DNA from 3 places in the Paenibacillus dendritiformis genome. Region 3 is predicted to be linked to each of the others. Evidence: riboswitches for the same ligand, from Rfam matches in the RefSeq annotation. Region 3 holds a riboswitch; each other region holds the start of a gene.
The links. A riboswitch is a leader RNA that binds a small molecule or an ion and turns the genes downstream of it on or off. The one in region 3 is predicted to bind cyclic di-GMP.

Region 1 (10,389 bases), 3.2 Mb from region 3:
CATGGCTGGGCCGGGTACCTCTACGCCGGATGCTTTCCAGCCGGACCCGGATGAAGACGTGCATTACGATCCGATGGATAGCTAGACAACAGGCTTAATGAATGCGGTTATGATGCGGTACCCTTATACTTCTCAGCGGGTATAAGGGTTCCCCTGTTCTCATTTAAAAAACCTTGGAGAGATGAGCATGACCGAACGAGCAGCGGTAAGGACTGACCATTATAAAGCTTTTGGCTTCCGTATTGAGAGCGACTTTGCATTACCGGAACTGCCTCAGGCTAGCGAGCGCGAGCCTATGGACAACATTACGGTACGGCGGACAGACTTGCAGCCTCTCTGGAACAGCACCATTCATTCCTATGGCAACTTGGCTATTCTGGATCACGGCCGTACGGTTATGTTTCGGGTACCTGGGGCAGCTATATATGCGGTACAGGATGGCTCCTCCATTCTGGTCTCTCCGTTCGATCAGGCGGAAGAGGATTGGGTTCGGCTTTTTATTCTGGGGACTTGCATGGGCATTCTATTGCTGCAGCGCAAAATTATGCCTTTGCACGGCAGCGCCGTGGCTATTGACGGGAAGGCCTATGCCATTATCGGCGACTCCGGGGCGGGCAAATCCACCTTGGCCTTGCACCTGATGTCCGAAGGATATCCGCTGCTTAGCGATGATGTTATTCCCGTCGTGATGACTCAAGGCTCTCCCTGGGTTGTTCCATCTTATCCTCAGCAAAAATTATGGGCGGACACATTGAAGCACATGGGAATGGACAATGCCAGTTACACCCCGCTTTATGAGCGTAATACGAAATTTGCCGTGCCCGCGGGGTCCAACTTTCATGATGAACCTCTTCCTTTGGCAAGCATCTTTGAGTTGGTTCCCTGGGATGCAGCGACTCATAGTGCGCCGATCCAGGGGTTGGATCGCTTACGAGTCCTCTTCCACCATACGTACCGTAATTTGTTGGTGCAGCCGCTGGGATTGATGGAATGGCACTTCAAGACCCTGACATCCTTCGTTCACCAGATCGGGATGTACCGTCTGCACCGCCCCATGGTTGGATTCAGCGCGCTTGATCTGACATCTGTCATCTTAAACATAACCCGGCAAGGAGAGAATGACCAATGAGCAACCTTCATTCGATCGCCCCTGTCGATACGCTTGTTCAATGCGAGGGCCATATCGTTAGCGATATGGCCGGCGAAAAAGTGATGTTAAGCGTCCAGAAGGGAAAATACTATAATCTCGGTACGCTTGGCGGCGAGATCTGGGACATGCTTGTCACGCCCGTGAAGGCGGAACATATTATTCGATCCATTTTATCCGACTATGAGGTAGAGCCGCCGGAATGCGAGGAAGACATTCTCCTGTTCCTCTCGGATTTGGAACGTGAAGGGTTGATAAGGCTTGTGAAGCGGCTATGAACCGGTTGAGAAGATGGATATGGTTATGCTTGTTCGACCGGAAGACATTCCTTTTATTTGCGGAAGCTTATCTTTATTTGGGGTGGGCGCGCATTCTTTTGTATTTTCCGTTCGCGAAGATCTCGCCGCTGCTGGGGAGACGATCCATGGAAACGCCGGAAGTCCATGATCCGTCGGATACAAAAACCATGAAGCATATTCGGAGCGCGATCCATATCGCGAGCCGGCACACGTTCTGGGAGAGCAAATGCTTGGTAAGAGCGATAGCAGGCATGAAAATGCTTGAGAAAAGAAACCTGAACAGCACTTTATATTTGGGGACCGGGAAAAATAAAAACGGCGAACTGATCGCACACGCCTGGCTCCGCAGCGGCTCGATATACATTACCGGCGCCGAGATGATGAAGCAGTTCGTCGTGGTGGAGAAATTCGCGAAAAGCGCAGGGACAGACTTATGAACTCGATTACGCTTTACATGAAGCGGCTTCATAAAACGGCAGGGTTACGATTAAGCATCAACATTATTGGCATGGTGATCAGCAGTCTCCTGGAAGGCATGACATTTCTTCTGCTCATCCCCATGCTTACGGTTGGCGGCGTTCTGTTGTCAGAGCCGGCTTGGGAGAACAGGCTGCAGTTTTTGAACATCCTGCACAGCTTGCCGCAGGCTTCTTCCCTAGCCATTATTCTCACGGTCTACCTGCTGATTGTCGTCATTCAAAACCTCATTCATCGGGCCGTTACGATCCGCAATGCCGAGATAGAGCAACATTTCAGCCGACAGCTGCGTTACGAGAATTACAGCGCTCTTCTAAGAGCGCAATGGTCTTTTTTCCTACACCGCAGAACTTCCGATCTGGTGAATGCCCTTACGATCGAGACCGCCAGAGTCTTGGGGGGAATCAGTCTGCTCCTCCAATTCATTACATCTGCCTTGTTTACCCTCGTTCAGATTATTTTCGCCTTCTGGATCTCACCGACGATAACGCTGTTCGTGATTGCCTGCGGAGCCATGCTTGCCTTTCTTTCCCGCGGATTTATTCGCAAATCCAAGCAGCTCGGCAGCCATACGTCCAAGCTCGCCCAAGCTTATCTGGCGGGAATCACTGACCAGCTTCAGGGAATGAAAGATATAAAGAGCAACAACCTGGAACCCTCCCGCTTGGAGTGGCACCAGCAGCTTACCGAAGGAACCATGCAAGAGCAGCTGGATTATGTGCGGCTAAGGCTGAATTCCCAGCTGTTGTATAAAATATCGTCCTCACTGCTTATTGCCGGATTTATCTTTGTGTCATTTCGCTTTTTTCCGGCTGAGGGACCGTCTTTGTTGATCGTTATTCTGGTCTTTGCCAGGTTGTGGCCGCGATTTACCAGCCTCCAGTCCAAGCTGGAACAATTGGCTTCGACCATCCCCGCCTTCAAGGCTCTTCAGCAATTGCAGCATGACTGCCAGTTGGCCGCAGATCAGGCGATCGCGCTTACCGAATCGCCCGCTCAGGGACCTGGCCCTTGGTTCGTTATGCAAGGAATCGAAGTCAGAAATCTTTCGTTTCGTTATCAGCCGCAGCGGCCTGTGTATGCTTTGCAAAATATCAGCGTTCATATTCCTGCCCAAGGGATGACCGCTATCGTTGGCAAATCAGGGGCCGGCAAGAGCACGTTGATCGACCTCCTTATGGGCCTGATGCAGCCTGAATCCGGTCAAATCCTCGTGGATGGCATGGCGATCACGAATGAAAATCTGCTCGCGTACAGACGCTCCATCGGGTATGTGGCGCAGGATCCGTTTCTCTATAATGCGAGCATAAGAGAAAACCTGTTGATGGTTAAACCGAGCGCCACGGAGAACGATCTGTGGGAAGCGCTCGATTTCTCCTCGGCAGCTGAATTTGTACGCAAGCTTCCTCACCAATTGGAGACGCTCATTGGAGATCGGGGCATTCGTCTGTCAGGAGGGGAACGGCAGCGGCTGGTGCTGGCAAGAGCCATCATCCGCCAGCCTTCGATCCTTGTCCTGGATGAGGCGACAAGCGCACTGGATACGGAGAATGAAAAAAAGATTCTGACCGCTTTGCACCGGTTGAAGGAGCGCATTACGGTCATTGTGGTTGCCCATAGGCTGTCCACCATCCAAAACGCGGAACAAATTTTAGTTATGCATGACGGGAAATTGGTTGAACAGGGAACCTTTTTGTCATTATTCTCAGAAAAAAAGAGTATATTTGTTAATCTCTTACAAAATCAGGAGGTGAATCCTGTTTCCGTCTATCCGTTGTAGCCGCTTTCGGAGGTGGCACAAATCGGATATAATAGGGACAAGCAGATGTATACACGGAGGTTAAATCATGATCGGAGAACGGATTCAAATCCTTCGAAGGAAGAAAAATTACTCACTGTCAGAACTCTCCGAAAGAGCCGGTGTCGCAAAATCCTATTTAAGCTCAATTGAAAGAGGAATTCAGCAGAATCCTTCCATTCAATTTCTGGAGAAGATTAGCGTTATTCTTGGGGTCTCGGTTGAAGAGCTGCTGCAAGATAAAGAAGCCTCGAATGAAGCTGAGGCGTTAGACGAAGAATGGACTAATCTTGTAAAAGAAGCGATGGCTTCTGGCGTAAGCAAAGAGCAATTCAAAGAATTTTTGGAATATAATAAGTGGAAGCTAACACGCGAAGAGTCGTGATGCCCACTAGCGTTGAGGCAGCCAGGAATAAAGAAATCTCCGATTGTTGAGTCCACCGCGCATTATCTGTAAACACGCCTCAACAAAGGAGATTTCTTTTCGCTAATGTCAACGCTCGCGAGTTATGCTTCTGAATTGACATGGAGCGGCCATTCGGGATTAGATTGTGCCTGAAAATCGCGAAGAAGTTTACGAATGTCCTCAATGGAAAGGCCCATTTGTCGTGCAGTTAAGATAATAGCTACCCAATCCTTGTCCAATTGTTCATTGTTACCTGGAACCGCTTCAACCATGATTGCATTGCCTCCCGAATTTACTCGGCCGGTTGCACCACTAACTCCACGCGCCTAAAGTGCCCAGACAAAAGCGCATTTCATCGTTTCCTAATATATACTTATTAAGTAGCATTATACACGACATTTGACGTTTCATGGTGTCATAGTATGTCGTCTCTGGAGCACTAGTTTTGTCGAATTCGGTGATTACCCGGCCGTGATCCTCTCGCAATACCCTTGCGGATTATGAACCTGCCAATTCCAGCTATCCTCACACATGTCGATGATGCCGTATTTCGGGAACCATCCCAGGTTCAATAGGTACTTGGTCGGATCGGCATAGCAAATCGCGACATCCCCCGGTCTTCGCCCCACGATTTCATAGGGAATCTGAACCCCCGACACCTTCTCGAAGGAATGGATCATCTCCAGCACCGTAACCCCCTGGCCCGTACCCAGGTTATAACATTCGACCCCATTTGTATGATCCAAATGCTCCAATGCTTTCAGATGGCCTTGCGCCAAATCCACGACATGAATATAATCTCGGATTCCCGTTCCGTCTTTTGTAGGGTAATCGGAGCCGTATATTTTGAGCGACGGCAATCTCCCTACGGCGACTTGCGTAATAAACGGCATTAAATTGTTAGGCGTCCCATTGGGGCTCTCTCCGATCTTTCCGCTTTTATGTGCACCGACGGGATTGAAATATCTGAGAATGGAAATTCCCCATCTCGGGTCAGAAGAAGCCAGATCCTGCAGTACTTGCTCAATCATTTGTTTGGTTCTTCCATAGGGACTCACCGCCCCAAGGCTGGCTTCCTCCGAAATGGGAACACAGTCCGGTGCCCCATATACCGAGGCGGATGAGCTGAATACCAGCTTATACACGCCATGCCTGGCCATCGCCCTGCACAGAACCAGCGTGCTGGTAAGATTCGTATGGTAGTAATCAAGCGGCACCTGAACCGATTCCCCAACCGCTTTCAGGCCGGCAAAATGGATCACGGCATCGATGCGATGTCCCTCGAATATCCGATTCAAGCGTTGCTCGTCGAGGAGATCCGCTTCATAAAAAGCAAATCCTTTGCCTGTAATATCCGAGATCCGGCGAATCGCTTCCGGATGGCTGTTGGAGAAATTGTCAAGAACGACGATTTCATATCCCGCCTCCAGCATTTCTACGCAAGTATGGCTTCCGATATAACCGGCGCCACCCGTGATCATAATGGCCATTACCTTGTCTCCTCTCTCCGTATGACCGGATTGAATTTAGTAAGGATCGACAGCTTTCCCAGATTCGCCTTGGCTATGTTCGTTAAGTAGATAAACTCCCTCGATTTGCGAAAGCACGCATAGAAGATCAGGTTCGTTACGGTCAGGCACAGCAGGACCCTGACGGCGATATCCCATAACAGCGGCAGCGTGAACAAGCCTGCAATCCAGCCGCAGAAGGATGCCGCCAGAAGAACTAACGCGGCATGCAGTGCGTAACGGGTAAAATAAGGGCGCAGCGGTTGAAAGAATACGTGCTTATGAAGCAAATAAGGATCAACCCAAAAATAGGTTAGCAACCGGCTAATGACCGTTCCGAGGAACACTCCCGGCATCCCGATGAAGCGTGCAAGCGTAATCGATAATGCGATGTTCATTGCCGCTGCGATCAACGGGCTGTACCTTCCCCTTCGGAACATGCCTGTCGTATCCCGGAACATGGTCGAAGCATTTTGCATCCCCGTCGTATAAAAATTGAGCAGGATCGCAAGCAAGGTCTCCTTGCCGAGGACAAAAGAACCTCCGAGCCATAAAATAATCACGGGATCGAGCAAGTTCCACAAACAGACGGCACAAAGCCCGAACACCCAAAAGTTGGCCAAGCGTAACACACAGTAGAAGAAAAACTTCTTCTCCTTATCCTCCGTAGCGTTCAAATTCCCTACGCTGGCCGTTAGAGAATAGAAGAAATAGCTGAGAAACGTAGTTAAGGTTGTCAGAATCAAATAATAATTGGAATACAGTCCGACCCATATGACGCCAAACAGGTTCGCAATAATCAGATTATCCGTCCCATTGATGACAACGCCGCTCACTTTGTACATAAGCAGGGAGCGCAGATTTTGAAAAAAGGTCTTCTTCTCTCCTTTGTCCAGAGGAGTACTGAGCGGCTCCCTCAGGAATTCGTACTTTCGGTCGGCCACGCGGGAAATATACTTGTTTCTGAGAACGCTCATTCCAATCTGGATCACAAGGAATAGAATGTAGTTTTTCGTACAGAGAAGCACGATGATTTGGATCGTGTTCATGGCAATGACATACACACTATGGATTCGCGATATCACATGCTGCTGCTGGTCGGCCACAATAATGGCCTGTTTATAAGCGAAGAAGTAGGTGGACACGGAATGGAGCAGAAATAACACATAGATGAGTTCGAGATGAGAAACCGTCGTTTCCCCCTGAATGAAAACATCGAGAAAGGGAATCAGGGAAAGCCCCAGCAAGAGCACAATCATACCTATGAACAGATAGGCTTTTCGAAATAAATGCATAAAAGCTTTTATCCTGGCCTCGTCCCGATCGGCAAGAGGTTGGTACAAGCTGTAAATAATCGCGGTCTCAAAACCGAGATTGGCAAGAGACAGGAGCATGAGCACATCGGAGAACAGGCCGCTCACTCCCAGATACTCAACGCCAAGCGTCCATATAAAAACCGTTCTAACGATAAAACCCATTATGGTGCTAATGGCTTGCCCCAGCAGACCAAAAAAAATGTTATAAAGCGAATTGCGAATTCTCATCCCTGTACCTGCTCTTTTACCTGGTTTCACGGATTTGCTGCAAACCCGTTCTCACTTTCCTTCTGATGATCGGGAAAAATTGCGTCACACGGTAGCGGAACCGTTCTTTTCTTCGATGGGCCACGAAATCGTAATCCGGAAACCAAGACAGCAGATCCGGATCCTTCACGTTGTCAGGATTCTCCCGCATGCGCTCCTGGATCGGCTTCCATAACCGTTCGATTTGGATATTCGTGAAAAACTTGACCTCCCGCTTCAAAAACCGCTTCAAAAAACCGGAGAGCTCATCAGGAACCGGAAAACCGTAGTCATTCGGGTCATGGCCCTCTGCCGCAATCCCCATGATCGTTCTGACGCACTTCTCGCATTGACAGCAATTTTCTGTGTTGCGATAGCATACCCGGACGGCGGTCTTGTCATTGGCAGCGGCATAATGATCGACAACCACTTTGACTTTATCCTGCCGGGACAGCTCATATCCGTCATGGAACACATCGCCCGTTCCGTAACGAATCAGATTGTCCGTCGACGGGTCGGAAGCGCATGAATACGTGTTGCCGATCGTATGCGAGCTCGCAATGTAAATCGTCTTCACCTGTAACAAGCAGGCTGCAGGAACCGCTGCCGATATAATCGCCAGACCGTGATGCAGTCCATGCCACCAGGTGTCGCCCAGCGAGCGCCGGAAATCCCGGTCGATTCGCTGAGGATAGACGAAGGTGCCGTAGTTGGACTCCACCAGGATATTGGAGAGCCCTTCCTTGCGGGCAAAAGCTTCCGCATGCTCACGGTCTGCGGTCCATACCTCGCTGTCTGTACAGTCCCCTTCATGCCATCCGTACTCCGTAATGAGAAAAGGCTTCTTCTCCCGGTGGCGGATATAAGTCGTCAAGGCGTCCAAGCCCCCGCTAAATAGCACGGCAGCTTCATGCTCCGGTTGATAATCATAGGAAGACACCTGCCCGACCTTGATTTGCCCCTTGAGCGGAAAATGGGGGAACATCTCCTGATATGCCTGCTTCAGTTCCGCAAGACAGTCATAGAAGGAACGATCCAGTTCGTCGACGTACAGCGTCGCATCCGTAAGCCACGCGAGCGGCATCATGTTCGCTGCAAACGGAATCGACAATATGCTTGCGGGAAGACCCGAGATATCATAGTTATATTTCATAAATAAATGATTGCTTGCTCTGAAGTATTTTTGAAGCCTGGGGTCCACCTGAAAAAAATAGTCCACACGGTTTTGATTTACTTTGATTTGTTCCCGCGTCAGTTGTATCATGGGCTTCCTCCTTCAAGACCGGTATTACCGCTGCTTGAACTGATCCAGCCACGCTTGGATGGCCTCCAGGTTGATCCGGACATTCGTCGCAAATTCCGAATGGATCATGGCTTCAAGGCCGGCGAGATCCGTACGGTCCACGGTATTCAGGGCGTATGTCTCACTCATTCCTCTGGCCCGTTCGTCAACCGCAATAATGATGGAACGTTTCTTGTGACGCATCGCATAGATTCCGGCATGCAGGCGCGTGCCTACAAAGTCGACATCCGTGCTGAGCACAGCTTCATATTCTTCCAGCGAAGGAGGAATGACGTGAATGCCTTCGGTATTCGATAACGTATGAAAATACGCATAATCATCGGCTCCCTGAACCCAGAAATATACTTTCCTGTAGCTTCTAATCAGAAGATCGATCAGGAGCTGATCTTGACGGGGCGCTCTTGCGTAATCTGTCAACGTAAACACGACGGCATCCGATTTCCCCCTGGGAATATCCCGGCAATGCTCGGGCGTTAACGCCCACATCGTCGGACATCCCGTATTTAACGCCTTGAGCCCTAAATCCGTGACGAATCTCCAGGTTCGTTCATCCCGAACGCTATGCACATATTCATGGGACAACACCTTGCGGTAGAGCATTTTCGTGTACCGTTTTATTTTTTCTCCTTTGCCCGCCCCCACCCCCAAGAGAATGCTGCCTTGTAACGGACGATAATTAAACACATTAATATTCCATTGCGGGAAATGGGTGAACATGTCCATGGTCAATAGATTCGTTCCGCCGACGAACTTGTATTTGGCTCTTGTATAGAATTGAACACGTAATGAATCTCGCATCACCTGGAACCAGCCGAAGGGGGAAAGATGCGTAGGCACGGTAAACACATTGGCCTGGCGCGTAATGCCGGACAATTGGCGCCTCACGCATTTCATGATGATTTCATCCCCTTTATTCAAGGAACCGACTGAGGTGTCGAGCAGCAGGATGTTATCCATAGCCTCGCCTCCTATCCATTGTCATCCAACAATGCGTATAGTTTATTGAGTTCGCCCGCATTGCCATACTGAGTCCTGCTGCACATGTCCGCGAGCCGGCATCTTAGCTGCCGATCTCGATATAAATGCTCGATCCCTTCCGCCAAGCCCTCGACCGATAAGTCCGTAATATATCCGTCCAAGCCGTCGGCAACCTGACTCTGTGCCGTAGGATAACGGGTAATCAGAACAGGTTTGCCCAAAATCTGGGCTTCGGTTACGGTCACGGCTTTCCCCTCGTAACGGGAAGGCTGTACATAGAGATCGGCTTGCTTGATGAAAGGATAGGGATTGTACTGCTTGCCCAGCAAAATGAAATCATCCTGCAGCCGATTCTTCGCAATGAGACCGCGAATCATCTCCTCGTCCCCGCCATAACCCACAACGTACCAGGCAATGTCCTCAAGCCCCTTCTCTCTCAGCTTCTTCAAGGCCATGACAGCCTGGTCGATCCCCTTGGCGTGCGACAAACGGGCGACGGTGACCAATTTGAAGCGCGGATCCGCTGCCATCGGTGAATCGACAGACTCCCCGGACATCATCTTGATGTAGTCCGGAGAGATAATGTTTTCGATTACGGTCACCTTGTCTCTCAGCGTTTCGTACTTTGCCAAGAAGGCTTCCCTGCATGAAGGAGAGACGGCGATGATATGATCGAACTTGCTCCACAGCTTCAAATCAGAGCGCACATTCGTAGCTACGGTAGAATAATCCGTATGAATCCAGGCTATTTTCGTGCGGGCATCGACTTTCTCGGCAACGTAGTAATGGGGCCATAAGAAGCTTACAGCCGCATCGTAGAGCTGTGTGTTCCGGGGCAGGAAGGGAAGGGTATATCTCCACATCAGCTGCATCTGATGATATCCCGTTTCTGCAAGCCCTCTCGCTTTCCC
Region 2 (10,389 bases), 2.3 Mb from region 3:
CATGCCGATATCTGCCCGCTGCTGCAAGGCGTACATCCGCTGCTGAGCCGGGGCGAGCCGGTAATGCGGCTTGTCCGGCGCAGACTCGATCGCTTCGAAGCCGCCCTGCTCCAGCTGGGCGATTAGCGAGGCGAGCGAGCGGATATACGGCATCTCGAACAGCAGCTTGAAGGAGATGTTCACCTGGAACGTCTCATAGATTCGCGCCTGCAATTGAGCGACCTTGAGCGAGTGTCCGCCCAGCTCGAAGAAATGATCGTCGATGCCGATCGGCTCGATGCCAAGCAGTTCCTCCCAGATAGCCGCCAGCTTGCGCTCCGTCCCGTTCGTCGGGGCCGCGTAATGGATCGCCGCCCGCTCTTGCCGCTCAGGCCGCGGCAGCTTGGCCCGGTCGATTTTGCCGTTGATCGTGAGCGGCATCCGCTCCAGGAACATGAAATAGCCGGGAACCATATATTCCGGCAGCTGCTGCGCCAGATACGCTCTCAGCCCGGCCGCGTCCAGCCCGCCTTCCGCGACGACGTAGGCGCATAACGCCTTCTGGCCCGGGGCTTCCTCGAAGTCGGCGACGAGCGTCTCTTTCACCTGGCTATGGCTGTGAATGCGGGCTTCAATCTCGCCGAGCTCCATCCGGTAGCCGCGAATTTTGACCTGATGGTCCTTGCGGCCGACGAACTCCAACTGGCCGTCTTCGCATAAGCGGACCAGATCCCCGGTCTTGTAGATTCGTTCCCCCGGCACGAACGGACTGTCGATGAACATTTTTTCCGTCAGATCGTCACGGTTCAAATAACCGCGGGCCACGCCGTCTCCGCCGACCCACAGCTCCCCGGTCGCCCCGGGCGGCTGCAGCTTGCCATGCGCATTGACGACATATATCGTCGAGTTCCCGATCGGCGTGCCGATCGGAATCGGGCCCTCCCGCTCTTCCTTCAGCTCATAGCAAGTCGAGAAGGTCGTATTTTCCGTCGGACCGTAGATGTTCGACAGCCGAATCGGCGCGCACTCCTGCGCAGCCCGGTAGAAATGCTTCGGGGACATCAGCTCGCCGCCGACGAACAACTGGCGCACCGGCTTGAAGATGGCCGGATTGCGGTCAACGAGCTGGAGGAACAACGCCGTCGTCAGGAACATCGTCGTGACGCCGAAGCGGCGCAGCGCTTCATCCAATTGACGGCTGTCCAATATCGTCGTCTTATCGACCAGCACGAGGCCGATGCCATTCAAGAGGGAGCCCCAGATTTCAAAAGTGGACGCATCAAAGACGAGCGACCCGGTCTGCAACATCCGATCTCCGGGCTGGAAGCTCACGTAATTCGTGTTTTTGACGAGACGGACCACGTTGCGATGAGTCACCATGACCCCCTTCGGTCTGCCGGTCGATCCCGACGTGTAGATAATGTAAATCAGGTCCTCCGCGCTCCCGGCCGGCTCCGGGTTATGGCCCGGCTGATCGGCCCAAGCCGTCGCCTCCAACGGCACCTGCACCGCATCCGCCGGCAAGCGTCCGGACAGTCCGGCGCTCGTCAGCACGAGCCGGGCCCCGCTGTCTTCCAGCAAATATTGAATCCGATCCTGCGGATGATCCGGATCGATAGGGACGTACGCGCCCCCGGCCTTAATGATCGCGAGAATTCCGATGACCATCTCCGCCGTCCGCTCGGCGAGTATGCCGACGGCTTGCTCGCGCGCGACCCCTTGCGCACGCAAATAATGAGCAAGCCGGTTCGCCGTTTCGTTCAATTCCTTGTATGTAAATTGGCGGCCTTCTTCGATGATGGCCGGTTCGTCAGGAGTGCGGGCCGCCTGCTCCTCGAACAGGGACGGCACCGTCCGGTCCTTCGGATAAGGATACTGTGTCCGGTTATGCCTCTCGATGTAGCGCCGGATTTCCTCCTTCGTCAGAAGATCCCACTCTCCGATCGGCTTGTCCGGGGCTTGCGCCGCCTCCCTCAGCATCTGGTTCAACTGTTGGCCCATCCGTGTGGCGGCATCCAGGCTGAAGCGCTCCGGCCGATAATAAATCGTAAATAAAAACGGGCCAAGAAATGCCGCTTCCCGCCCCAAAATCCGGGCATGCAGGTCCCCGTCCGAAATCTCGGCTCTCGTCTTGCCCGGCACCTCGGCATCCTGGCACCAGCAGCATGTGGTAATGTCGCCGCTTGCGCCCGAATCCTCCCCGCCGGTCTGCAGTTGGCCGCACAGCGCCTCCGCCGCGCTCCACAGCGTCTCCTCCGGACGAACCGCCACCAGCACGCCGTCCCGGCTCCGGCTGGCCATCGCAAGAAGAACGACTTCCTCTGCGTTATGGTACCGCGCAACCAGACCGCTCCATGCCACGCCCACTGCAGCCTCCAATGTGACCGAACGGGTGCGTGTCAGCTGTTCCAGACCATCCACGATGGCGGAAGGAATCTCGAATGTATGGGCGTCATAGCCCGTAAGCTGTTCGGTTGTAAATGGAATGGCAGACAAATTGATTCAGCTCCTTCTCATTGACGAACAATAGGGTTGGAACCTATCCAATAATTGTTCCAATGTCCAATGCTCTATGGGCGCAATCTTGGAATCGACACCGCATGCCGTCACACAATACCCGGCATCCAGACCCTCCATTCGGGTAAAGACATATCCCCGCGCATGCCAGACGGACGGAAGCCGCCACGGGTGAACTCCGTCCGGCAGGATCTCCAGTTCATCCAGCGGACCGTATCGTCCGGTTCCGCGGGCTTTGAGATAGCTCTGCTTGGCCGTCCACAGCCAATGGAGAAAGCGGGCGCGCGCATCCGCGTCCAGGCCGGAAGCGATCCGGTATTCCCGGGACGTGCATAACAAACGCGCCTCCTCTGGCTTCATAGGCCTGATCCGCTCGATATCGATGCCGACCTCGCAGCGATCGATCGCCGTCACGATCCAGCAACCCGAACGCGATATATTGAAAAATAGGGAACTGCCTGGGGCCATATACGGCTTGCCGAACCGGTTCCGGATGAATGCGATCTCGTCATTCCTCCTCCCGGTCAGACGGCAAATCTGACAGCGGGCGAGAACTTCGGCGATAACCATGAGATGACGATCCGCACGCCGGCTCAGTCTCGCGTAACGCTCCTGCCGTTCGGCAGACAGGAAGGGAACAAGACGTTGAACCAGGCGATCGTCGGTATGGTGGTCCCAGCGGAGAGCAGCAATCTTCATAGGCTTCAACATCCTCTATAGAAAGAAAAAAGGCTACTTCCAGCAATAGCCTCATCACCATAAAGAACGTGAATGGTCCCCTATTCAACATGGCAACCCGGCCGCCATAGCTCCATGAAGGAGAGTTAGGCCCGAGGCTTTGCGTCCTTGCCTTTCGACAAGTTTGCCTTTATCAAGTTTTGTTGTATGTAAACGGTACGGTTGCTTCTCTCTCCGCGGCAGTAGCTCTCTCTGTATAGCGTCATGCTTCAATACCCATACTACGAATAAAAATATAGATACGAGCGTGAGCCGATAATGCGAAAACTGTTGATTACGAACCGTCATGGATGGAATATTTATTCCTTGAACCGCTTGACGTCCACCATCCAAGATCCGAAGCAGCGGAGCAAGGTGGAGGCCGTCCGTCTTGTCATGTCCGGACACACTGCCAAGGATGTCGCGAAGCAGTTGGGCATTCACCGCCAGACGGTATCGAACTATGTAAAAATTTTCAACGACGGCGGCATCGAACAACTGCTATCCAATGTTGCATCTCCCGGGAAGCCAAGAATACTCACCCCTCAGCAGGAAGAAGAACTGATCGGCATCATCAGCAGCCGCATGCCTTCTCCCGGCTCATCGACAGGCTGGTCGATGCGCGATATCCAGGATCTGCTCGAGAAGCATTTCCAGGTGCAAATGACGCGGACGGGCGTTCGGGATATGCTTCGCAGATTAGGTCTTAAGTACACCTCTCGCGGTTATGTGCTCCATCGTACCGAATAGCTCCTTCTCAGGCTCTATTCAGAATATCGGCAAATATATGTCGATTGATTAACGCCACCCCTTAATAATACGGAGCAAAATTCGACATTGCAACTCAGTATATGTCACTTTTTGATGAAAAAGAGAATAAAACGTAATAGGTAAATAGAATTATATACCTGTTGAGGATCATGATAAATAAGTCTCATTCGAAAGAAAAAGCAGAGATAAGAGAGAGAAATCATTCTGCGGAGACCGCGTGGCTGCGGGGTGTTTTAGGGTTACGTTCTGGCCTTACGGTATCGTTCTGGGGGATTGCATAACAGTGGGGTTAAGGGGCTTCTGTATGTAAACATATGTAATTAAAATTTTTATGAATGTTCCCCCTGACTTTCGTTGTAATAACCCAAGGAATGAATTCTTTCTTTGCTGTCTATGTGTGGGGGGGAAACCCAACAGCCGGGCCTTTGTAAGCTGAAGATATTAAGGCGCTTGATTTAAAAATACAGAATGATCGATGGATCCTCTTCCGGCTGCTTGACTCTCGTTGCTACCTGTTCTCCATATTTCTCATTAATCCAGTTTGGGAAATCCTTATTTCCGATACAAATTACGTAATAAGTATTGATTACTTTGCCATCTACTATTTCTTCGCGATACTCTTTTATAGGGTGATCCTCACTACATTCATGCACCATCTGTCGAACTCATTCTGTAATTTTTTGATCTGAAGAGCAACGTCATCTCTGCAATCCAAATATAGTGTCCCCGGGGTTCGCTCACTTCCGAAACGTACCTCAACGATCATATTTTTCCTCCTTATCAAATATTGGCTTATGGCCAGAAACCATATCTGGATATATTTTACATACTAACTCTGCTGGCTGCAAGTTAGTAATAAGGCTGCATAGATTTCAAGTTGTTGAGAAAGTCCGAGGGATTTTGTGGCACTTTATTTTTTGTGTGGTGGATCTCGTCTCTCAGTAGAAAAAAATCGGTTTAATACGCTATGGGTGCCAAGTTTTGAATAGGGAAATGGACAATCTCCACCCCTTCGTGAAAATCAGGGGTTTTCCAACGGCCTGAACACTGCACCATTTCCCTAGACACGCCTATTCGGTAAGCGAAATCTGCAAAACTGTACGATTTCTCCAGACACGCCTCTAAGCGAAATCCTGCGAAAATACAGCAATTCGATAGGGGCGACTTTACCAAAAAGGGAATCCTGCAACACGGCAGGAATTTCACCCGTATCGCTTCGACTTGAAGGAAAAGGGCCTAAAATGATGTAGATTGCAGCAATTCCCTCCACACGTTCAAGCCCTAGGAGGCAACGATGCCTCCAGGATTCGACGCGGTATCTTGGATCCCGTAAAATCAGGCCGTTGAGAAGCCTATAGAAATTTTCTCCACTTCTCAATAAGCTCTTTTAACATATCCCCTTTTATCAAGCGGGCCGGGCATCCTATGTCATTCTTCATAAAATCTGCAACTTTTCAAAGACAGATTCAATCAAGCGTGCGTATTTACTTTCACAAAGAAAAAGGAAAGCATCGCCAATGGCGCGCTTCCCCGCTCTCAATACTCATCGCTGCACTAGTTATTGTTCATTCTCCGATCGAACGTCTCCAGCATGTCCTTCGCAATCCGGTGTACCAGCTTCACATCTTCGGCTTCCCGGCCCTTCAACAGCTTGACGTGCAGTTCAAGAGTGCCGGCGATGCCCAGACGCTCCGCATCTACGCTTGCCATGTCGAACGAGAAAAACTGTTCGATGCTGACATCCAGAGCACGAATGATTCGTTCCAGTGAATCCAGCGAAATATTTAAGCTGCCGCGTTCAGCGCCGCCGATATACGAAGCCTTCATTCCGCATTGCTCTCCCAGCTCTGCTTGAGTATAGCCCCTCTGTTTGCGAAGCTCGCGAATCCGTGCGCCTAAAAATATTTTCAAGTCCGACATGCCCGTCACCTCACAGTTAAGCTTATAAAAAACTTCCGGGAAGCAAAATACCCATATACATGCTTTTATTGTTTTTAAAACTTATAAATGTTATTATGTTCTATATGAAGTTATTTATGTTTTTTGCGAGGTGATGATGTGAATGTCAAAATCCACAACGTTCAAGACGTCGTACTATGCAACGAATGGAACGAGCATCTCTGGTATCAGTATAAAGGGCTGTACATGCTCAACAAGGAACATATCGTCGCGCTGCAGCGCGAAGAGAGTCTGTACGGATTTGTTATCGTGGACAGTTCCCCTTACAGTTATTTGCAGCCGCTGACCCACGAACGTTCACGGATGCTTCAGCAAGATTACCCCGCCGTCTTTGCCGCCCTCCAGCCATCCGTGATGAATCCAGCCGTACTGCTTCGCCTGATCGCCTTTACGTATAATGAAGTCAAGACCAAAAGCAAGTATAGCATCTGCATCTCCTTCGCCTCCGACGCACATCCGCTGGACGCGTATGCCTTCTTCCTGCAGACAGGGGCCGATTATGTGCATTTCTTGACAGACCGGAAAGACCGCAATTCATAATTGCGGTCTTGCTGTCCTGCTATCGGTACGGGAGCACGGCCGGATTGCTGCTCAGCGGCTTGGTTGAAGCTGACTGACGCCGGCCCATCGGTCCAGTCAGCCAGATGCCGAACGGCAGCCGATCCAGCAGCATCGTAATTCCAATCGACAGCGCGGCGACGGCGGCCCACGTCATCAAGGTCAATGCGGCATGCATGCCTGCAAGCGGGATCTCGCGGGTAAAGCGGGCAATCTGCCCCAAGACAAGCGCATGTACCAGATAACCGCCGAAGGAATACGTGCCGATTGTGTGCAAAATGCGGTAAGCTCTTCCTTGGCGACGGCAGACATAGAGCGCAAGAGCATACATCAGCGGCATTTGAGCGAGGATAAGCAGGAACACCGACGGCTTGAGATAGGTGGAAATATTCAAATTAATGGGTGCTGCCCCGGCCTCCAGCAGCCGATATCCGGCATATGCGTAGAAGATAATGAACAGCAGCAGGCTCCAGGGCACGCTTCGGCGCATCAGATCGCGCCAGCGCTGCACATGCCATGCGCAGACAATGCCCAACGCGATATAGAAGAAATAGAACGGCAGCAGCATCGTCCGGTGTCCGAGCAGCGGCTGCAGCCAGGCTGGCGCATCCCAGGCCGGAGCCACGCTGTAGGACCAGTACATCAGGCCCGCATAGGCGGCGGCCAATGCCCCCAACAACAGGACAACGCGCCGCACGATCTGTCCCTGCCCGGCGGCATGGGAGCGAATCCTACGCCCGATAGCGCGGGCACCCCGATCAAGCCACGGGAAAAGAAGATACAGTTGGAAGATCATCAGGACGAACCAGAGCTGATAACCGTAAGTCGGGGTAATGAATTGCACCGCCAGCAGCCTCCATCCTTCCGGCTCCAGCAGCTGCCCGCGAAGCGTATAAATCCCGTAAATGATGGTCCAAATGGCGAACGGCGCCAGTATGGCTGCCGCCCGGCGCTTCAAAAAGTTCCCGTAAGGTACGGTGTAATCGTAATTATAGAACAGAATAACCGCCGATAAAAAAACAAACGTTAAGGTCCCATACCGGGTAAAATGATAGATCATTCCAAGGAAAATCGCTTGTTCCGCCGGAATGTCCGGCCGGTAAATATACTCTCCAATAGAGTGCTGGAGCACAATGGCGAAAAACGCAAACGCGCGCAAGATCGTGATTTCGTCAATCCGTTCCTTCCTCGGTGCGGCATGAGACTGATCGACTGCCATGGCCAGTTCCTCTCCCCTCCGTCAACAAGGTGATGTGAACCCCATTGTATCTCATTAACCTGAAAATAAGATAAAAAAACACGGAATGTGTACAGAATGACAAAAAACTTTGTGCAGAGCGCTCCCCCGCCGTTCCGCCCGATCGGCAGCATGCCGCTCCTTAAAACAGGGCAGCCTGTTCATTGGGAGGCTATGCGAAATCCGGAGCGCCGGCCGCCCGGCACGACTCCCGCACCATAAGCTTCGCGCGGAAGACCGGCAGCGGATATGCTTCGTCCGGACTTTCCAATTGGTGGATGAGCCGATTCGTCACGTAAGCGGCCATTTCTGTCCGCGGGATGGACATCGTTGTCAACGGCGGACAGGTGTACCTTGAGATAATCAGATCGTCGAAGCCGACCACGGACAAACGGTCAGGAACCGCTACCTGGTGCTGCCGCAGCACCTTCAGCAGCCCGTATGCCATCAGATCATTGGAGCAGAACACCGCCGCGGGGAGATCATCTGCCTCCAGCCATTGAATAGCGGCGGCCGCCCCGGCCTGCTCGGCGAAGTCTCCGCACCATATGCGTGAATCCGGCACCTCCAGTCCTTGACCAAGTGCCGCGTCGAGAAACCCGGCCAGCCGTTCGGACGAGCAGGGCTGTCCGGTCGGACCGGTAATAATGGCTACGTCACGATGGCCCAGCTCAAGCAAATAGCGGGTCGCCTCATAGGCGCTCCTCCGGTTGTCCAAATAAGGAGCCGGCAGCACAGTCGCGGACTGTGTGACGTTGTTCTGATTGATCACCCCGATCACGCCCCCCGCCCGGCTGACTTGATCGACGATGTCCTGCACATCGGACCAACTGATGAGGAGTCCCGCATCGAGGCGCTTCTGCTCGTATAAGCGAAGCAGCGGGGTTACGTCCGACACGTCCAGTATCGTGATCAGCGTCTGGTACCCCCGTTCCGCGCATTGGCTGATAATGGCGCCCACGATCGCGCCGTAGAACAAATCATCCTCATAGATCCTGTTGTGACTGGCGTCCTGGATAATGAACAGGCCGATCGTCCCCGGGTTGCGGGAGGCTTGCCTCCGGGCTGCCTGAGCCGGTTGTTCCTGATATTCTCTCCCGGCTCTGCGCACATTGGCTGGCGCTTCCGGATGCATGTTGGGGGCACCGCTGACCAGCGGAGGCATGGTGCTGCCCGCTCCTCCCGCTGGCGGGGCCGTAGCGAATCTATCCATATGTAGATATCCCGTTCCTCTTGTCATCATTTGTATCTCCTCAGTGTACCGGAGTCCGTTACCAAGAGTCAACGTTCCACCTGCGGCAACCTGCAATAAATACTTGCTTTTATGATTCAGATTGGCCAAAATAGGAAACGATTCGACATTATTTTCGTATTTCTTGGTATGAAGCCATTGTTCGCATACAAGGGGGCATCGGGAATGAACAAGCCATACATAGCGCAGCCGCTCCGCCGCAGCGCACTTATCGCATCGATGTTCTGCTTCTTGCTTCTCTCCGGCCAGCCCGCGGCGCATGCCGGGTGGTGGGGCACCATCAAGGATATTTCCGAACTGCCCGCCGAAGTCAATGAATTGAAGGAAAATTACCGCCAGACCGTCGACCAACTAGAGCAAGCTCATCAAAATATGGAGATATACCGGCAGGAAAACCAAAAATTAATCGAGCAGAATCAGGAACTCACTCGCATGGTTGCCGAGTTGAAGCGGCTCGAAGAGGAACGCCAGGCGAGCTACCGCAAGATGAGGGCGCTGCTGCTCACGGCGGCCGGCCTTCTGATTGGGTATTTCGTGCTGCTGCGCGGCCTGCGTGTCTGGATGCGGGTTCGGGCAAGATAGGAGGAGTTCCGGATGGAGATCTTAGTTGAACGCGAGAACCATACGAACGGACAAGCCGTCACCTTCCGGGTTCTGGAGGGAGAGCAGGTGAACGTGCTCCATCCGCAGCAGGTCATCGCCTATCGCGGCGCTCCCGACGGGCGCTCCGACCGGCTGATGACCGCCAAGGGCATGTACCGCAAGAAGAAGCTTATCCAGGCCCGCTTCACCGGGCCCTGCGAATTTCTGACCGCGCTGCCCCCCGGGTTCAGCATGAAGCCCGTTCCGTTGACAGGGGAGAGCGACCTGCTCTATGACGTGCGGCATCTGCTGTTCTATACGGAAGGCATCACGATGCAGACCCGCATCTTGAGCATGAAGAACATGCTCGTCACGCAGGATGTCGTCAAGGTGAAGTTCTCCGGTGAAGGGCAGATCGGCATCCTGACCCAAGGCACCGCTTGCGATGCCGAGCTCCACCCGGATCAGCCGCTCTACGTGGACGCAGGCAGCGTTATCGCCTACCCCGAGAACGCGAAGCTGGAACTATGCGTATACGGCAATCATCTGGCCAGCCAACATATGAATTATCATTGGAAGATGACCGGCAGGGGTACCGTCCTGATCCAGGCCGGGCGGCAGAATCAATCGCTCGTGCACGAGATGAACGATGAAGGGCTGTTCAAGCGCATTCTGCGCGAGGTCATCCCTTTCGGGGGCGTATTTATCAAATAGAGCGGGGAGCCGTACCTTCTCGGAAGGAATAGGCCCGCACAAGATCGCCAAGAGCCGATGATCAAACCGCAATTGATCTTCGGCTCTTCGATTCTTCGGTACG
Region 3 (10,389 bases):
GCCGGCGCTTTGCCGAATTGTCCGCGATCCGCTTAAGCCGCAATTTCGGCAAGGAGCTTGCGTTATGCGCAGGGCTGGAGCATGCGAGAGGCCGCGCCGTCATCGTGATGGATGCGGATCTCCAGCATCCGCCTTCGCTCCTGGAGGAAATGGTGCGCCTGTGGAAGGAAGAAGGCTATGAAATCGTCGAATGCGTGAAGCGAAGCCGCGGGAAGGAGCCGCTGCGCAACAAATTGGGCTCTGCGTCGTTTTATTATATATTGAACCGCTTGTCGGGCTTCGACCTGCGCGGCGCATCGGACTTCAAGCTGCTGGACGGCAAGGTTGTGGAAGCTTGGCGGAATATGCCCGAGCGCAAAACTTTCTTTCGCGGCATGACGGCCTGGCTCGGCTTCAGCAGAACCCAGATTGAGTTCGAAGTTCCGGAACGCGCCGGCAGCACGACGCGCTGGAGCTTCCTGGGACTGGTCAAGCTGGCGGTCCAAGCCGTGACCTCCTTCTCGTCGCTGCCGCTGCGCTTTGTGACGCTGGCGGGGATTCTATTTTTGATCGGGGCGGTTATTCTCGGCGTGCAGACGCTGTACCGCAAGGTCGTCGGCGAAGCGGTAACCGGCTTCACGACCGTCATTCTGCTGCAGCTCATTATCGGCAGCATCATTATGGTCAGCCTCGGCATTATCGGCGAGTATATCGCATCGATTTACAATGAAGCGAAGGGGCGGCCGCGCTATGTTATCGGGGAGCGGATCGCGGCTCGAGAAACGGAGATGCCCGCAAGCGGCGGCGAACTGTTATGGTTAAAAAAATGATGAAATACGGCGTCGTCGGCGTACTGGGCACTCTACTGCATATTGGAGTGCTTGTCTTGCTGGTAGAATGGCTTGGATTTGATCCGATTATTAGTTCCGCCATCGGCTTCCTGATTGTGCTTATCGTGTCTTACCTATTGAACTTATTGTGGACATTCGGCGAGACGCGGGGAGGGCGTTCGGCTTTTATCAAATACGCGGTCGTCTCATCGGTCGGTCTGCTGATGAATACGGGGGTGATGTACGCTGCGGTGGAATGGATGCAATGGCCGTATGTGCTGGGACAACTGCTCGTCATTTTCGTCGTTCCGCCAAGCAATTTTCTATTGAACTATTACTGGACGTTTGAATATGGAGTTACCAGAGTAAAGGGTTGATAGTGATGGGCAACAAAAGGAACGCTTATATCCGATTTGGCATGCTGACGATTTTAGCCTCGGTCTATGCCTATATCTTCTATTTGATTGGCGATGTGGATTTCGTCTTATTTGCCTCTTTACTCATCCAGGTCGTATTTATCTGGTGGTTCGGCCGCAAGTATGAGCTGGTGAAAAGGGAAGCGGAAAGAGACGCGCTGACGAAAGTATACAACCGCAGATTCATCGTGAAAAATTTCGCGAAAATAAAAGCGAAAGCGAAACGCAAATCGCAAACGATAACCATCTTTTTTATCGACATCGACAAATTCAAATACATCAATGATCATTATGGTCACGGCACCGGCGATCTCATCCTGAAAAAAACGGCCGAAATCTTAAGAAAAGGCTTCGAGAAAAAACATTACATAGCGAGATGGGGCGGTGATGAGTTTATTGTGATTATGCTCAGCGACGGTTCCTCCGGCATGAAAATTATGCAGCGTTATTTCGCCGACAAATTGGCAACTCTCTCCAAAGAACTGAACATTAACGTAACCTTCTCGGTCGGATTCGAGGTTTACTCGGATAAAAATCGCAACCTCACCGACATTCTGGATGCCGCTGATCGGAAAATGTACCGCCATAAAAACAATAAAATTCCGGCGGCGAAATAAATCGCTCCGGACAACGCTTCCATTTTTGTTGAGAAATGGTGTAGTTAGGTTTGATATGATACTTATGCCTATTACATAGGGCACTCATGGCTGGCATGAACCGTGCGCAAGAGGAGGTGAACGAATGATCCAATGCAGAATCGCGTCGACGTAAAGCTCTGGAATCCGGCCGCTCTTCTAATATTGCTCGTCAGGTTGATCTTGATCATGGTTCCAGAACATCTCCCCCCCACAACTATTTTCCTATCTCCATTGCAGCAGAATAAGATGAAGCGGACCTTTCTACGGAAGGGATCCCGGAAGGCGGCACGGTTGCCGTCGGCACAACCGATGCGGGAGCCTGTTCCGGGGGGAGCCACGGAATCTTCGTTGAAGATCGGCAAGGAGCGGTTAACCCGAAGAGGTTGGCTGGCTGGACAGACGCTCTTTTGTGGCGAGACACCGCAGCCGAACATTCGGACGCCGCTTCAATCGGCTTGATGTTGTGCGTGAGACCGGCGATGTAATGAAGCTGGAGAAGTAACAGGATGTTTTTCTCCATCAAGGCGCAAGGGAAAGAAGAATGATTGATTTCAAGGGAAGGAAGAGTCTGGAAAAATGAGAAGGTCAATACGATTTCAAGCCATGGTGTGGGCTTTCCTGCTGTTGTGCAACATCCTGCTGATGCCCATGACCGCGCTCGCGGATGACGTTCCCGGCGGCGAGGAAAATGGCGGAGACACGATCCAGATCGTGCTGAAGAGTTCCGTGCCGTCCGTGCTATCGGGGCAATTATTTACTTATGATATTGAATACAGCGTGTCAAGCACGACGGAACAGTATGACGGGGCGCAGATTGTTCTCCCGATACCGGAGGAAGTCGAATATGCCGGTGTCGTGAACAGCGGCGGAGCAACCGCGGTGCATGATCCCGCTGCGGGGACGGTTACGTTTACGTTTGCGGAGGCGCTGGAGCCGGGATCGACGGGAACGCTGCAGGTCAATGTCCGCTTCCCGAATTATGTGACGCCGAACGGGACGGAGGCAACGACGCAGGCGCTCTTCCATAGCGAACAGACGCCGGACGGCAAGCCGTCGAACGAAGTGACTGTCAAAGCGGAAGCATCGGCCGCATGGGAGCTGAAAAAGGAACAGTACCGACCCGTGGCTCATGTGAAGCCGCAGCCCGGAGGCACCGTGGAATACCGGATCCTGTTCTCCGATACGAAAAAGGACGGCTATGGCAATCTGAATCTGGATGACGTCGTGATCACCGATATGCTGCCGGCGGAAGCCGAGCTCTTGTCGACGCGCCCCGAGTATACGGCTCATGACAATGGGAAGCTTACCTGGAACATCGGCAAGCTGGGCCAAGACGGGTCCTACAAAGAAATCTTCGTGAAAGTGAAGTATCCCGAGGATATTTTGAAGGATAAGCCTGATAAAGAAGTCGTGAATCAGGCGGCAGTCTCGTTCAAGCCAGTGGGAGAGAACGAGCCTGTCACGGATGAGGCGGAAGCGAAGCACGGGTTTGTCGATGTGCCGCAGACAGGCAATCTGTGGATCTATAAATCCGTCAACGAAGGCTCCGCCAAGGAATTGATCACGGGGCAAACCATTTCCTATCGAATCGGAGATATCGCCAACCAGACGAATATGAGGCTGGAGAATGCCAAGCTGGAGGATTTGACGCCGCAGGGCCTCGAATTTGTTCAGGTTCAAACAGCGAGATTTGCGGGAATTGATGAGTATGTTATTCAGTACACCGCCAAGGAAAAGCCGGCGGAAGGCGATTGGGAGCAGTGGGAGACGATCCCCGCGAATGCCGAGCCGCGAGTATTGAAGGCCGACGGCAAGAATGTGAGAGGGATCCGCCTCGTGTTCGGCGATGTTCCGATTGATTTCCAGCAAAAAAGCGAGCTGGAAGTCCAGTACAAGAAGACAGGGGAATATCGTCAGCTTGAGGACTACGTTTTTGGGAAATTTTCCGATATACCGTACAAGGAGTATGAAGGAAACTTCCCTGAAATTGATAGATTAAATGGTCTTCCCGAGAACGAAAAAAGCCCTAAAGACCGGAAGCAGATTGTCAACTATGCGGTGATGACCTATCTATTCAATGGCAAGCCGCAGGAAAACGCCGCCAGAGTGAAGGTGCTTGCCGTTGAGGATCGCCCGCTGATTATGGTGGATAAGCAAGTGGCGTCCAGCACTGCATTGAAACCGGGCGAGACAGCCACCTATAAGATTCGGGTAACCAACCCGAACTTGATCGATGTGGATTTTCGCAATCCAATCGTGACCGACTTGCTGCCGAAAGAGCTTGCGTATGTGGACGATTCGGTGCAAGTAACGGGCAGCGAAGGAGTGAATCCGCCGCCACCCCGCTTCAAGTCGGATTCTCAAGGCCCGGAGGGAACGACTTCGCTCACATGGTATTGGGATGACAATGGTCCGCTGACGCTGAAGAAGGGACAGTGGATCGAGCTGACTTTCCAGGCGAAAGTAAGCGCAGGGGTAACGACGGGGACGATTCATAATGAAGTGGAAGTCACGTCCGATGAACATGATTACTTGAACAATTACTATAATTTTGTCCAGCAGCGTTATAAAGACGGCAAATGGTATGTATATGACGGGGCAGACATCCATGTCAACTCCGCGACGAATCTCGAATCCGTCAAATATGTGCAGGGAGATTTGGACGAAGACAATTGGACGAAATATCCGGATACCGGAACCGTTACGCCGGGCGGAAAAATCAAGTATAAGGTCGTCGTGACGAACAAAGGCACCGTTGGGGTCAAAGACGTCACGATTGTGGACGCCCTTCCTCGAATCGGCGATACCGGAGTCATTGACAAGACGCCGCGCGAAAGCAAATGGAGTCCGGTCTTGACGGAAAAAGTAACCGCGCCGAAAGCGGTGACGGTGTATTACAGCACGGATGAATCCGTCTCGCTGGAAGGCGGAAGCTGGTCCGCTGAACCGCCAGAGGATCTGACGACAGTCCGGGCGCTCAAATTCGTGCTCGATAACGACTTGGTGCTGATGCCAGGGGAGAGCAAGGAAGTCGTATGGGAAATGAGCGCGCCGGTCGGCGCTCCAAGCGGCGATAACGAGATTGCCTGGAACTCGTTCGGCTTTACGGCGAAGCGGGCAGATAACGGAAGTCCGCTGCTGCCGGCGGAGCCGAAAAAAGTCGGCGTAAAAATTAAAGATAGCCGTAAAGGCGAAATCGGCGATTACGTCTGGATCGACAAAAACGGCAATGGCATTCAGGATGATGATGAAGAAGGAAAGAACGGGGTAACGGTTGAGCTGTACGACAGCAACGGCAAGCTGCTTAACAAGACGATCACGAATGACAATTTCGACGGCAAGCCAGGGTACTATCTGTTTACGAATCTGCCTGCCGGCAAATACGTCGTGAAGTTTATTCTGCCGGACGGATATAGCTGGACGAAGCCGCATCAAGGCAATGATCCGGCCAAAGATTCCGACGTGATCAACGAGGATGGCTACACGGATGAAATCGTGCTGGGCGACGGCGAGAAGAATCACAACATCGATGCCGGGCTCGTCCCGCTGCCGGTCATGCCGGAGACGGGGGAAATCGGGGATTATGTCTGGATTGACAAGAACGGCAACGGCATCCAGGATGAAGACGAGATTGGCCTGAATGGCGTGAAGGTGGAGCTGTACGATGACAACGGCAGCTTGCTAAAACGCACCACGACGGACAACAAAAACGGCAAGCCAGGATATTATCTGTTCACGGAGCTGCCGGCCGGGAAATATGTCGTGAAGTTCATCCTGCCGAACGGCCATAAATGGACGATACCGCACCAGGGCGACGATCGCGGCAAAGATTCCGACGTCACCCGCGACGATGGCCGCACCGATGTGATTGAGCTTGCGCACGGCGAGAAGAACCAGAATATCGATGCCGGGCTTATCCCGCTGCCGGAAGCGCCAGGAACGGGTGCGCTTGGCGATTATGTCTGGATTGACAAGAATGGCAACGGCATTCAGGATGAAGACGAGGTTGGCTTGAACGGCGTGACGGTCAAACTGTACAACAGCAACCGTGAACTGTTGGCGACGACCGTGACCCAATCCGTATACAAGACGGTAACGGATACCACATACGGGGGCACGGTAACAGGGGATGTATACGGGCCATCCGTAACCGAGGCCGTGTATGATGGCTACTATTTATTCGACAACTTGTCCGCCGGAACCTACATCGTTCATTTTGAACTGCCGGATGGTTACAAGTTCACGATCAAGGGAGCCGGAAACGACCCGGCGCGCAATTCCAAAGCCAATGCCGACGGCTGGACGGATGTTATTATGCTCGGTCACGGGGAGCGGAATCTGACCATTGACGCGGGTCTGGTCAAGTCCGGCGGCAAGCCGGAGCCGGAACGCCCTGATCCGGAAAGTCCGGGTTCAGACGGTGGCGGAACGACAGATCCGGGTTCCGGCGGTACCACTCCGGGCACGAATCCGCCTGACAACAGAGAGACGGTCCCTGGCACAATCGTGGAAGGACCGGACACGGTAGTCGGCGGTGAGACCGATCCGGGTGAAAGCGAACCGGGAGAAACCGTTCCAGGCACACCGGGCACGGAAGAGGAGCCGGGAACGGAAGAGCAACCAGGCTCGAAGGAACTTCCTGCGAACCGGCCGGCAGATCGCAAGAAGCCTGATCATTCGGCTGGACCGATGCTGCCGGCAACGGGCGAGAAATCGCCGCTGGCTTCTTGGATTGGCCTGTTGTTCTGCGCTGCCGCATTGGTCATGTGGCTGTCGCGCAAAAGAATGAAACATAACGAGTAGAGCTATGCTAGCCGCCGCCTGTGCAAGAGGCGGCGGTTTTCTTGTAATCCTAGCGGCTCGGCGTGAAGAAGTTTTGTGTATAGTAAGCTTGATACGGACCGCCGAAGGAGACTCCGACGCCAAGGCGCTCGAAATCGCCTAAAATGTTTTTGCGGTGCCCGCTTGAATTCATCCAGTTCTCGTGGGCGAAGATGGCGCTTGTTTGTCCGGCGGCAATATTTTCTCCAGCCGCCTTGTAAGTGATGCCGTCTTGCTTCATCCGATCGAATGGAGACTGGCCAGCGGGATTGTCGTGCGAGAAGAAGCTGCGCTTCATCATGTCTGCGCTATGCTTTCGCGCCGTTACCGCAATCTTGTCGTTCCACTCAAGCGGTTTTTTACCTTCGCGAACCCGGACGGCATTGGTCAAATCCAGCACTTCGCGCTCAAAGCTTTCCCGCAATCGTTCGCTTGGCTTGCCGTAAAAGCCTTTGAGCGACAACTCGACGTTCTGATCGATAACCTGGATCGAGGTAACCGTATTTTTTCGGCTCAGATCGTAAAACAGTGTGGCATACGCACCGCCGACCTGATGCATGGTGTATTCTCCGCCGTTGTCCTTGAACTTATAAATCGTATTTCCTTTCTTGACACTCGCAAGCGGGGAGCCGTAAGCGGCTTCTGCTTCTTGCCTCGTCGATCCGAAGCCGATTCCGCTCGCGGACGTCCAGTCCTGGGCGTTCGTATACAGGGCAACCACTTTGCCCTGCTGCACGCCGACCTGGATATAACGTTGGTAATTCTGATTGTATATGTACCATTCGAAATTGTATTCGCTAAGATCTTTGCGCGCGGGTTCTCCGAGAATACCGAGCAACTCCGATTCATTCATCCCGATTGAGATGCCTTGAAGCTTGAATTCCGTGCCGCTCATCGCGCTGGCTCCGGCGGCTACTGGAGCGGTGCGCAGCGCCCCGTCCGCTGCCGGAATGCTGTCCGCTTCCGCAGTGGCGAGTGAAAGGGTCAGGAAGAGTCCGATAGCCATTACAGCGCAGAAGAGTGCGGATACATGCCGTCTCGCTGTTCGTGTATGTTGTCTGATTATGGCTGAGTCAGGGTTGTGTTCGGTCGTATATCGATGTGTACCCATAGCTATCTCCCCATTCTATATCGAATTGGATCTACGCTAGAATGAGATGATAGACGGGGGCGCTCATGGAAATCAAAAAAGCGCCACCCTAAAGGCGGCGCCAAAAAGACGCAACAGCTGTCGCAATTAGGGCAACCCGGCTATCATCGCATGCGTGCATGCCTTAGACCCGTGGCTTTGCGTCCCCTGCTTTCGCTAGGGTTTGCCATTTATCCATTTTTAGCGTATCTATTCTATTTTTATTCTATCATCTTTTAGATGGAACGTACATACAATTTATCCTTTTTTGCTGCTGAAAATAGAAGATTGTCGAAATGAAAGACCGTTTGCTAGATTTTAAAACGGAAAAAAGAGCGGCAGCAGCGCCACCATGGCAATGCCAAGCAGCAGCTGAAGCGGCAATCCGACCCGGATATAGTCCATGAAAGAATATTTGCCGGCCGACATGACCAACGCGTTGGGCGGGGTCGAGAACGGGACGGCGAAGCACATGCTGGCCGCAATCGCGACGGCGAACAGATACGGATGCGGGTTGACGCCCAACTGCATCGCGGCCGTCATCGCGATCGGAGCGACCAGGACAGCGCAGGCGGTATTGCTGATGAACAGCGTGAGAAGCGACGTCGTAAAATAGATGCCTGCGAGCAAGGCGAACGGTCCGATACTCCCGAGGGTCAGCACGAGCTTCTGCGACAGCAAGGCAGCCGCGCCTGTCTTCTCGATCGCGATCGACATCGGAATCATGCCGCCAATGAGGACGATGCTCTCCCAATTAATCGTCTTGTAGGCGGACTCCATACCGCGAAGACACCCCGTGGCAACCATAAGGACGGCCGCGATCATGACGGAGATGACGGCCGGAAATATCTCCAGGATGAGCAGCGCGATCATGAACAGCATGATGCCGGCCGCGAGCGGCGCTTTATGGTTCATCGGCATCTCGGCAGCCGTCTCCAGCGGCTGGCCGACGACGACGACTTCCGACTCTTCCTTTGAGAGCCGGGCGATGCTCTTCCACGTCCCTTGAACGAGCAGGGCGTCCCCGAATCGGATTTTCTCGTCTTTGAGCTGATTCAGCAAGTACTCTCCTTTGCGCTGAATCGCCAATATATTGAGCTGATATTTCTCGCGGAACCCCAACTGCTTCACCTGCTGATTGAGCAGCGGGGAATTCGGCGGCAGCAGCACCTCGGCGATGCCGATCTGATCTGAAGCGTACCGCTCGGTATTCGGCTCGGCGGCTTGATCGATCTCGGCGGTCTGACGGTCAAGCAGTTGAAGCCCGCATGCTTCGGCGAAGTCTTGCACGCGCTCGAATGGACCGTATACATACAAAATATCTCGGTCCTGAATGACGGTCGCCGGGCCGGCTATCTCTTGATTGATCGTCTTGAAGAACGGGTTCTTGTTCGATGTCCGGCGGCGAATCTCGATAATATGAACCTGATAACGGTTCGGAATATCGAGCTCCTGGAGGGAACGGGACACAATCGTCGCTTCCTCCCCGGCTTGCACGCGGTACAGATTCTGAGACAGCTGATACTGGCGGGCAAGCTCATGCAGCGATCGCCCGTTCCGCCGGCCGCGGCCTTCGCCTTCTCCCTTCGGAAGCAACCTGCTCAGAAGGAGCAAAAAACCGGTGCCAAGGAGGAGGCATACGATTCCGATTGGCGTGAAGGAGAAGAAGGACAGTTCATCGAATCCCGCTTGGGCGAGCGTCTCGCTGATGACCAGGTTGGGCGGCGTCCCGATTAAGGTCAGCATGCCGCCCATGCTGCTCGCGAACGCAATCGGCATCAACAGGCGTCCCGGGCTGATGTTGGCGCTGGCAGCCAGACTGACGACGATGGGCAGCATGACGGCGACGGTGCCGGTATTGCTGACGAAGGCGCCGATCAGCGAGGTCGCCAGGATAACGGTCATCAACAGGCGCGTCTCGCTGTGGCCTGCGAGTTGAAGCATCTTGCCGCTGGCCACTTTGGCGAGCCCCGTCTGGAATATCCCGCCTCCGACGATGAACAAGCCGATCATCATGATGACGACGGAATTGGAAAAGCCGGACAACGCTTCGTTCGGCGTCAATATTCCAAGCAGGACAAGCAGGATCAAGGAGCAGATGGCGACCAGATCCGATCGGATCTTTCCCGTCATGAAGAGAATTGCGGCCATGGCCAAGATGATAAGCGTGATGATGATGTCTGAATTCATGGGTACGGAATATAACCCCTTTCTGTCAAATCGATGGTAGCAAGGAAATCTTGTAATTGACATACTCTATAATACTTTCAAATCTCAGCATAAGGAATGAATTTTATGGAAAAATGTCATTTACAGCGGAATGAAATAATGATACTATAAAGTATAAAAAGGAAAAATGTATAAAATTGAACAAATAATGTCGCAAAATGCCGAATCATTCACTCGATTGTCAGGAGGCAGATCGCAAGTTACGACGTTTTCAAGGCAAGCAAGCTTGAAAAGGATGGCTGGGCACTTCCCTGCTGGGAAGTGTCTTTTTATGGCTCATATGAAAAGTGATGATTCGACGGCATTTTTACTTTTTTTAACTATAATTGGAATTGTCAAGTCATGTT

Region 1: another riboswitch for cyclic di-GMP. It lies ahead of L6439_RS00910 (anti-repressor SinI family protein); the one in region 3 lies ahead of L6439_RS15060 (CAP domain-containing protein).
Region 2: another riboswitch for cyclic di-GMP. It lies ahead of L6439_RS04760 (4'-phosphopantetheinyl transferase family protein); the one in region 3 lies ahead of L6439_RS15060 (CAP domain-containing protein).

The regions. Positions count from the first base shown of each region.
Region 1 covers NZ_AP025344.1:191,032-201,420, reverse strand. Annotated here, with positions in the region: gene L6439_RS00940 (paeninodin family lasso peptide) at 1-85, shown strand, start outside; gene L6439_RS00935 (aldolase) at 188-1,129, shown strand; gene L6439_RS00930 (lasso peptide biosynthesis PqqD family chaperone) at 1,126-1,425, shown strand; gene L6439_RS00925 (lasso peptide biosynthesis B2 protein) at 1,422-1,883, shown strand; gene L6439_RS00920 (ABC transporter ATP-binding protein) at 1,880-3,703, shown strand; gene L6439_RS00915 (helix-turn-helix domain-containing protein) at 3,771-4,106, shown strand; gene L6439_RS00910 (anti-repressor SinI family protein) at 4,229-4,399, opposite strand; cyclic di-GMP riboswitch class II at 4,417-4,499, opposite strand; gene galE (UDP-glucose 4-epimerase GalE) at 4,589-5,617, opposite strand; gene L6439_RS00900 (lipopolysaccharide biosynthesis protein) at 5,617-7,179, opposite strand; gene L6439_RS00895 (peptidase) at 7,196-8,461, opposite strand; gene L6439_RS00890 (polysaccharide pyruvyl transferase family protein) at 8,486-9,457, opposite strand; gene L6439_RS00885 (glycosyltransferase) at 9,469-10,389, opposite strand, start outside.
Region 2 covers NZ_AP025344.1:1,093,867-1,104,255, reverse strand. Annotated here, with positions in the region: gene L6439_RS04765 (non-ribosomal peptide synthetase) at 1-2,475, opposite strand, end outside; gene L6439_RS04760 (4'-phosphopantetheinyl transferase family protein) at 2,482-3,195, opposite strand; cyclic di-GMP riboswitch class I at 3,284-3,373, opposite strand; gene L6439_RS04755 (helix-turn-helix domain-containing protein) at 3,493-3,963, shown strand; gene L6439_RS04750 (helix-turn-helix domain-containing protein) at 5,539-5,904, opposite strand; gene L6439_RS04745 (arylsulfatase regulator) at 6,043-6,483, shown strand; gene L6439_RS04740 (acyltransferase) at 6,503-7,720, opposite strand; gene L6439_RS04735 (LacI family DNA-binding transcriptional regulator) at 7,911-8,951, opposite strand; gene L6439_RS04730 (DUF342 domain-containing protein) at 9,156-9,572, shown strand; gene L6439_RS04725 (AIM24 family protein) at 9,585-10,286, shown strand.
Region 3 covers NZ_AP025344.1:3,424,530-3,434,918, reverse strand. Annotated here, with positions in the region: gene L6439_RS15080 (glycosyltransferase family 2 protein) at 1-809, shown strand, start outside; gene L6439_RS15075 (GtrA family protein) at 794-1,186, shown strand; gene L6439_RS15070 (GGDEF domain-containing protein) at 1,192-1,842, shown strand; gene L6439_RS15065 (SdrD B-like domain-containing protein) at 2,440-6,666, shown strand; gene L6439_RS15060 (CAP domain-containing protein) at 6,716-7,795, opposite strand; cyclic di-GMP riboswitch class I at 7,923-8,012, opposite strand; gene L6439_RS15055 (SLC13 family permease) at 8,132-10,003, opposite strand.